One region of the Streptomyces sp. TAA204 genome, then DNA from elsewhere that is predicted to be linked to it. Evidence: riboswitches for the same ligand, from Rfam matches in the RefSeq annotation. Region 1 holds a riboswitch; the other holds the start of a gene.

Region 1 (3,959 bases):
ATCCGGTAGTAGTCCGGCGGCGCCCAGGGTGTGTGCGAGAAGTGACCGATGCGCAGGTCGGGGCGGCGTTCGCGGAGCAGACCGGGCACCAGCGTCAGGTGGTAGTCCTGGATCAGGACGCTCGCGCCGGGGGCGGCGTCCTCGGCGAGCGCGTCGGCGAACGCGGCGTTGTAGCGCTCGTACGCGGCCCACTGCTCCTCGAACTCCGCGTCGAAGGAGGGCTCCAGAGGCGTCTGGTAGAGCATGTGGTGGACGAACCAGAGCACGGAGTTGGCGACACCGCTGTAGGCGGCGGTGAAGGTGCCGGCGGGAATGTCCAGCATCCGTACGGCCTGGCCGCCGGTCTCCCGCGGGTCGAGCCTGCCGTCCGTACGGCGCACGGCCTCCCGGTCACCGTCGCCCAGCGCCGCGCACACCCAGACGGCGTCCCCGCCCCCGCCGGAGTCGTCCCCGCCGTCCGCCCCGATCGCGGAGAGCCCGGAGACGAGGCCGCCTCCGCCGCGCTTGACGGACAGGGAGCCGTCGCCGGCGACCGAGTAGGAGACGGGCCCCCGGTTGGACGCGACCAGTACGCGGGCCTGTACCTGCTGGGAAGCGCGTTCGACGACCATGGCCGGAGCTTAGCCGCCGGGAGATCCAGGCAAACGTGACGAAGGCTACGCCGCGCGGCGGGCCGCGTACTCGGCGATCTCGCGCATCGGGGGCCGCTCCACCGTCTCCACGGAGTGGTTGCGCGGTGCGAAGCCGCCGCGTGTGCCGCCCTGCCGGTCGCGTTCGAACTGGGTCAGCGTCGGACGGACCAGGTGGCCGCCCCGTGCCAGGCGCAGCTGTGCCGTGTGGTGTATCGCGGCCGCCATGCGGCCGAGAGCCTGCCCGCTCTGGTGGCGGTGGCGCCGTACGCCGACGTCGACCTGGGCGAGGGCGTCGAGCCCGGCGGCGTGCAGCGAGTCGACGAGGAGGCCCAGCTCCACGCCGTACCCCACGGGGAAGGGCAGCGTCTCCAGCAGTGAGCGCCGGGCCGCGTACTCGCCGCTCAGCGGCTGCACGAAGCCCGCGAGCCGCGGCCAGTGGAGGTTGAGCAGGGGGCGTGCCACGAGTTCGGTGACGCGTCCGCCGCCCGCCGGGTCGTCGCCGAGCGGACGGTCGTACATGGCCTTGACGAGCCGCAGCCGGGGGTCGGTCAGCAGCGGCCCGACGACGCCGGAGACGAAGCCGGCGGAGAAGTCCCTCAGATCGGCGTCGGCGAAGCAGACGATGTCGCCGCTCGTCACCAGCAGCGAACGCCACAGCACCTCGCCCTTGCCGGGCAGCGCGGGCAGCCGCGGCAGCACGTCGTCCCGGTGGACCACCCGGGCGCCCGCCGCGGCCGCGGTCCTGGCCGTACGGTCCGTGGAGCCGGAGTCCAGCACCACCAGTTCGTCGACGAGCCGCGTGGCCGGCGGGGGCGGCATCAGCTCGCGCCGGATCACCGACACGATCGTGCCGACGGTCGGCTCCTCGTTCAGCGCCGGAAGCACGACGCTCACCCGTGTGCCCGACGCGCGCTTTGCCGCCAGCAGCCCGTCCAGGGGACGATCGGCCGACGAGAAGGACCGCCGGCCCAGCCACTGCTCGACTTCCTCCAGCACGCACTACTCCCTGTGACCCGTCGTGGTCCGTCTCGCGGTTCGGACGGCTGTCTCAATGGTCAGGTCCGTCGGTTACAGTCTTGAACAACGCGGATGACGACCGCACGCCGGGTCCGTCCGGCGGCCACCGCGGCAGTGCCGCGCCGTCACCGTCGACAACTTCACACCGCTCATCCAGAGGGGCAGAGGGAACGGCCCGTTGAAGCCCCGGCAACCCTCCAGCCGGTCTCGCGTACAGCGCCAAGCTGATGTCAAGTGCGAGGCTCCCGGCTAGGGAAGGTGCCAAGTCCGTCTCCTGGCGAGATACGTCATGAGGAAGATGAGGAGAAAGGGCCTCGCCACATCATGGCTGTTCAAGCTGCTCCCGAGCGTTCCGCCGCCTCCGCACCCGGCTCCGGTCCGTCGCTCGGCCCCGCCGCGGGTCTCTCGTGCCGCGAGTGCGGGAAGCGTCTGCCGCTCGGCCCGGTCTTCGCCTGCGAGGAGTGTTTCGGGCCGCTGGAGATCGCCTACGACTTCCCCGGCGGCGACCCCGCCGGGCTGCGTGAGCGCATCGAGGCGGGCCCCGACAGCATCTGGCGCTACGCGCCGCTGCTGCCCGTCCCCGCCGACGTGGCCTCCAAGCCCAGCATCAACCCCGGCTTCACCAAACTCGTCGACGCCGGCCGGCTCGCCCGTGAGCTGGGCGTCACCGGCTCCCTCCACATCAAGGACGACTCGGGCAATCCGACGCACTCCTTCAAGGACCGCGTCGTCGCCATCGCCGTGGAGGCCGCGCGTGCCTTCGGCTTCACGACCCTCTCCTGCTCCTCGACGGGCAACCTGGCGGGAGCCGTCGGCGCCGCCGCGGCGCGCGCGGGTCTGCGCTCGTGCGTGTTCATCCCGCACGACCTGGAGCAGGGCAAGGTCGTCATGGCCGCTGTCTACGGCGGTCAGCTGGTCGGCATCGAGGGCAACTACGACGACGTCAACCGCTTCTGCTCGGAGTTGATCGGCGACCCGGCCGGCGAGGGGTGGGGCTTCGTCAACGTCAACCTCCGTCCGTACTACGCGGAGGGCTCCAAGACCCTCGCCTACGAGATCTGCGAGCAGCTCGGCTGGCGGCTGCCCGACCAGCTCGTCGTGCCCATCGCCTCCGGCTCCCAGCTCACGAAGATCGACAAGGGACTCAAGGAGCTGATCGCGCTCGGTCTCGTCGAGGACAGGCCGTACAAGATCTTCGGCGCCCAGGCGGAGGGCTGCTCGCCGGTCTCCCGCGCCTTCAAGGACGGGCACGACGTCGTGCGCCCCGTCCGCCCGCAGACCATCGCCAAGTCGCTGGCCATCGGCAACCCGGCCGACGGTCCGTACGTGCTGGACATCGCGCGCCGTACGGGCGGTGCGGTCGAGGACGTCGACGACGGGCAGATCGTCGACGCGATCAAGCTGCTGGCGCGGACCGAGGGGATCTTCGCCGAGACGGCGGGCGGTGTCACCGTCGGCGTCACGAAGAAGCTGATCGAGGAGGGCAGGCTCGATCCGTCCCTCACCACCGTCGTCCTCAACACGGGTGACGGCCTGAAGACCCTGGACGCGGTGGCGCCGACCACCGGTCCGTCCGCCGTCATCCGTCCCAACCTGGACTCCTTCCGAGAGGCTGGTCTCGCATCATGAGCGTGAACGTCCGTATCCCGACCATCCTGCGCACCTACACCGGGGGCCAGGCCGAGGTCAGCGCCGAGGGCGCGACCCTCTCCGAGGTGCTGGCGGATCTGGAGAAGAACCACACCGGCATCGGCGCGCGCGTGCTGGACGACTCCGGCAAGCTGCGCCGGTTCGTCAACGTGTACGTCAACGACGACGATGTCCGTTTCGAGCAGGGTCTTCAGACGCCGACCCCGGACGGCGCGGGTGTCTCCATCATCCCGGCCGTGGCGGGTGGCTGCTGAGGTCGTGAGAGGTCGGTGAAGGCCCTCCGCGGCCGGCGCCGTTGACCTAGCGTCGGACCGCCTCCTCCAGGCAGGGCGCAAAACGGAGGGGGCGGTTCCGTGTCTGGAGACGCGATAGGGTTGCGCACGATCCCATCCCCGTGACCGGCCGGGGCACGTGCCGGGCGCATATGAGAACGCGACAACTTGCCTGTGAATTCCTGGTCGCAATTGTCGTGTTGGTGCCCTATGCCTGGCCCCGCTTGCCCCGATTCCTCTTGGATCGCGGGCATTCGACCCCTCTCCGGGGGCTCAGAATTCTCGTCCTCATGACCTGTTGCAGAGGGCGTCCGTCCAGATACATTCAGCGGCGGTCGACGCCTTCCGGCGCACGCCTCCGCCCTTTCCGGACGTGGTGCCGGAGGTG
Region 2 (3,959 bases), on a different contig from region 1:
GGGGACGGCACGCACTATGTGCTCAACGGCGTCGAGTTGTTCGTGTCCGGGGGAGCACAGGCCGATCCGGTGCTCGTCGCCTGCCGTACGTCCGTGACGGACGAAGAGGACCGACGGAAGGTGAGCTTGCTGCTGGCCGTGGACGCACACGCGGAAGGCGTCGCCGTCAGTGCGGAACCCTGCACCCTGGGACTGCGCTTCTCCGACCTCGTCGAGGTGACGTTCACCGATGTGCGTGTGGAGGCCGCCGGCGTCCTTGGAGAACCGGGCGAGGGATTCGCGCGCCTCGCGGAGATCTTTCCGCAGGAACGCCTGGGGACAGCGGTCGGGCCCGGGCCGGCCACATGCGGAGCCGCAGGCCCCTGACCCGTCCGGACGGCGGCTAAGGTGGGTGCGGATCCTTGAGAACTCAGGGTCCGCACCCACACCCGTGCCCGGGACGCCCCGGTGCCCGCAGTCGTCGTGCGTACCGCCGCACGGCGGGGCGTGGGTCCCGGTGTCCGCCGACTCGACCCCAGGAGGGATCATGAGCGCCGTTCCGTCTGCCGGCTCTCCCGCCGGGGGTTCCCGCACCTGGCCGGACGTGCTGAGCGCACTGCTGGCCGGTGAGGATCTGGACGCGGAGGCCACCGCGTGGGCGATGGACCGCATCATGCGGGGTGAGGCGAGCGACGCCCAGATCGCCGGGTTCGCGGTGGCGCTGCGCGCCAAGGGCGAGACGGTCGGTGAGATCTCCGGTCTCGTACGCGCGATGTACGAGCACGCCAATGTGATTGAGGTCCCCGGCCCGACGGTCGACATCGTCGGCACGGGCGGCGACCGCGCCCGTACGGTCAACATCTCCACCATGTCCGCCGTCGTGGTCGCCGGCACGGGTGCGACGGTCGTCAAGCACGGCAACCGCGCGGCGTCCAGCGCCAGCGGCGCGTCGGACGTGCTGGAGAAGCTGGGCGTCAATCTGGAGATGACCCCGCAGCGGGTCGCCGAGGTGGCTTCGGACGCCGGGATCACCTTCTGCTTCGCGGTGAAGTTCCACCCCGCCCTGCGCCATGTCGGCAACGCACGCCGCGAGCTGGGCGTCCCCACCCCCTTCAACTTCCTCGGGCCGCTGACGAATCCGGCCCGTGTGGCGGCCCAGGCCACCGGTGTCGCGGACGCCCGCATGGCGCCGATCATCGCGGGAGTGCTGGCCGAACGCGGTTCCTCGGCACTCGTCTTCCGCGGGGACGACGGTCTGGACGAGCTGACCACGACGGCCACATCCACCGTGTGGGTCGTACGCGGAGGCACGGTGCGGGAAGAGGCCTTCGACCCCCGGGACGTCGGCCTGGAGCTGGTGCCGGTCGAGGCGCTGCGCGGTGCTGACGCCGCGTACAACGCCGATGTGGCCCGCCGCCTCCTGGACGGCGAGAGAGGCCCGGTGCGCGACGCCGTCCTGCTCAACTCGGCGGCGGCGCTGGTCGCCCTCGAACCGGGGGAGGGGCCGCTGGCCGGGCAGATCGGCGCGGCCATGGAGAGGGCGGCGGAGTCCGTCGACAGCGGCGCCGCCCGTGCCGCGCTGGAGCGCTGGGTGGCCGCGAGCCACCTGTAACCGCTGCCGCTCGCCCCGCCGTTCGCGACGGCGGGCCTCCGGCACGTACGTGCCGGAGGGGCTGTCCGGGATACGGACGGCGGGGTGATGCCCTGCGGGGGTGTGCCATACTTCCGGCCAGGTCACGAGTGACAGCGATCAAGGCCCCGGCCCGCTGTCCGGCAACCCTCCTTCCGTGGTGGGGTGCCCCGGGTGATGACCGGGCCGTACGACAGCAGGGTCGTGCGGCAAGCACGGATCCCTCGATCCCCGCCTCTGCCGCGGGGGGCCCATGGCCAGGGGTCCCTGGTCCACGAGGGAGAACTCCATGAGTCAGCGCGTCGCTTCCACCGCTTTCCGCTCCTCCGCCACCGGCACCGCCACGCCCGCCGCGGGCCCCGTGAGCGTCACCGCGGGAGTCACCGCGGGGGCCACAGTGGGGGCCGCCGCCTCCGTGGCCGGCGCGGCGCCCCTGCCCGTACTGGGGCTGGACGTACGCGCCCCGCTCGCGACCGGCGGCGACATCGCCTACGCCGCTCTGGACCACGCCGCCAGCGCGCCCGTCCTGAAGAGGGTGTGGGACGAAGTGGGCGCCTACGCCCCGTACTACGGCAGCGTGCACCGGGGAGCCGGCTACCTCTCCCAGCACTCGACCGCCCTCTTCGAGGAGAGCAGGCGGACCGTCGCGCGCTTCCTCGGCTGCCGCGAGGGCGACCAGGTCGTCTTCACCCGCTCCACCACGGACTCGCTGAACCTGCTGGCCTCCGCGCTGCCCGGGGACACCCGCGTGTTCGTCTTCGAGACCGAGCACCACGCGTCGTTGCTGCCGTGGGGGGAGAGGCGGACCACTTACCTCGACGCCCCCCGCTCACCGGCGCGGGCGGTCGCGTACCTCGAGGAGGCCCTGCGCGCCGCCCCCGAGGGGGAGAAGCTGGTGTGCGTGACGGGTGCGTCGAACGTCACGGGCGAGATCTGGCCCGTGCGGGAGCTGGCAGCGGCCGCACACCGCCACGGCGCCCGCATCGTCCTGGACGCGGCGCAGCTCGCTCCGCACCGCCCGGTCGACATCGGCGAACTGGACGTCGACTGGGTGGCGTTCTCCGGGCACAAGCTCTACGCGCCGTTCGGCGCAGGTGTGCTGGCGGGCCGGGCCGACTGGCTGGACGCGGCCCCCGCCCACCTCGCGGGCGGCGGCGCCAGCCGGACGGTCGCGAGGAGCGCGGACGGCGGTGTGGAGGTGGAGTGGCACAGCGGGCCCGCCCGGCACGAAGCCGGCTCGCCGAACGTGATCGGCGCGTACGCGCTCGCCTCCGCCTGCCGGACACTCACGGAGGCGGGCCTTGCCGGAGTGGCCGCCCGTGAGGAGGAGTTGACGCGCAGGCTGCTCACCGGCCTGGCACAGCTGCCCGAGGTGCGTGTGCTCTCCCTCTTCGGCCCGGACGCCGACCGTGTCGGCGTGCTCTCCTTCGTCGTCGACGGCTGGAGCAGCTCGCATCTGTCCGCCGCGCTCTCCGCCGAGTACGGCATCGGCGTACGCGACGGGCTCTTCTGCGCGCACCCGCTGGTGCGCACCCTCCTGGGCGCCGGCGAGGCGGAGCCGGGCGGATGCGGGGCCGCCGGTGAAGGGGGAGATGCCGCCGCGCGGGGCGGGAGGCCGCTGAACGCCGTACGCGTCAGCATCGGCGCGGGGACTCCGGACGAACACGTGGAGCGTTTCCTGCGGGCCGTGCGTGAACTGGTGCGCAACGGTGCCCGCCTGCGCTACCGCGAACAGGACGGGCGGTGCGTACCGGAGGGTGAGCAGGCCACGGCCGTCCGGGCGGAGTGACCGGAGGGACGGGCGGGAGGGACGGGCGGCGCTGAGGGTGCCACTCATGGACGGGCGCCGCCGGCGGGCGCACGGCGGGGAGGGTCAGGCGTCCAGGCCGATGGCGAAGGCCGACTCCAGGTCGTGCTGGGAGTAGGTGCGGAAGGCGATGTGCGTCTCCGTGGACAGCACCCCGGGCACCTTGCTGATCCGGCCGGGGATGACGTCCGCGAGGTCGTCGTGGTCCGTGACGCGCACCATCGCGATCAGGTCGTGCGCACCGGTGACCGAGTAGACCTCGCTGACGCTCTCCAGCGCGGCGATCTGCTCGGCGATCTCGGGGATGCGGTCGGTGCTGGTCTTGATGAGCACGATCGAGGTGATCACGGTGTGGACTCTCCCTGGGTCGCCGGAGCGGGCGTGCCCACTGTAGCCGTACGGAAACGCAGCCACGCGTAGAGGAAGCCCAGGGTGAAGCCGACCACGTGGGCGAGGTAGGCGACCCCCGGCCCGTCGGTGTCGCCGCGTGCGGCGATCCACTGCAGCGTGAGCCAGAACAGCAGCACCAGCCACGCGGGGAAG

What was found. Region 1 has a riboswitch for S-adenosylmethionine ahead of thrC (threonine synthase). Riboswitches for the same ligand answer to the same signal wherever they lie in the genome.
Region 2: it holds a riboswitch for S-adenosylmethionine, as region 1 does, so the genes downstream of both, H343_RS0111140 (aminotransferase class V-fold PLP-dependent enzyme) here and thrC (threonine synthase) in region 1, are expected to answer to the same signal.

The regions. Positions count from the first base shown of each region.
Region 1 is NZ_AUKW01000001.1:516,744-520,702, reverse strand. Features, by position in the region: gene H343_RS0102220 (trehalose-6-phosphate synthase) at 1-611, opposite strand, end outside; gene H343_RS0102215 (glucosyl-3-phosphoglycerate synthase) at 657-1,628, opposite strand; SAM riboswitch class I at 1,796-1,954, shown strand; gene thrC (threonine synthase) at 1,974-3,278, shown strand; gene H343_RS0102205 (MoaD/ThiS family protein) at 3,275-3,553, shown strand.
Region 2 is NZ_AUKW01000005.1:74,224-78,182, forward strand. Features, by position in the region: gene H343_RS33575 (acyl-CoA dehydrogenase family protein) at 1-366, shown strand, start outside; gene trpD (anthranilate phosphoribosyltransferase) at 527-1,591, shown strand; SAM riboswitch class IV at 1,712-1,831, shown strand; gene H343_RS0111140 (aminotransferase class V-fold PLP-dependent enzyme) at 1,899-3,398, shown strand; gene H343_RS0111145 (Lrp/AsnC ligand binding domain-containing protein) at 3,483-3,764, opposite strand; gene H343_RS0111150 (rhomboid family intramembrane serine protease) at 3,761-3,959, opposite strand, start outside.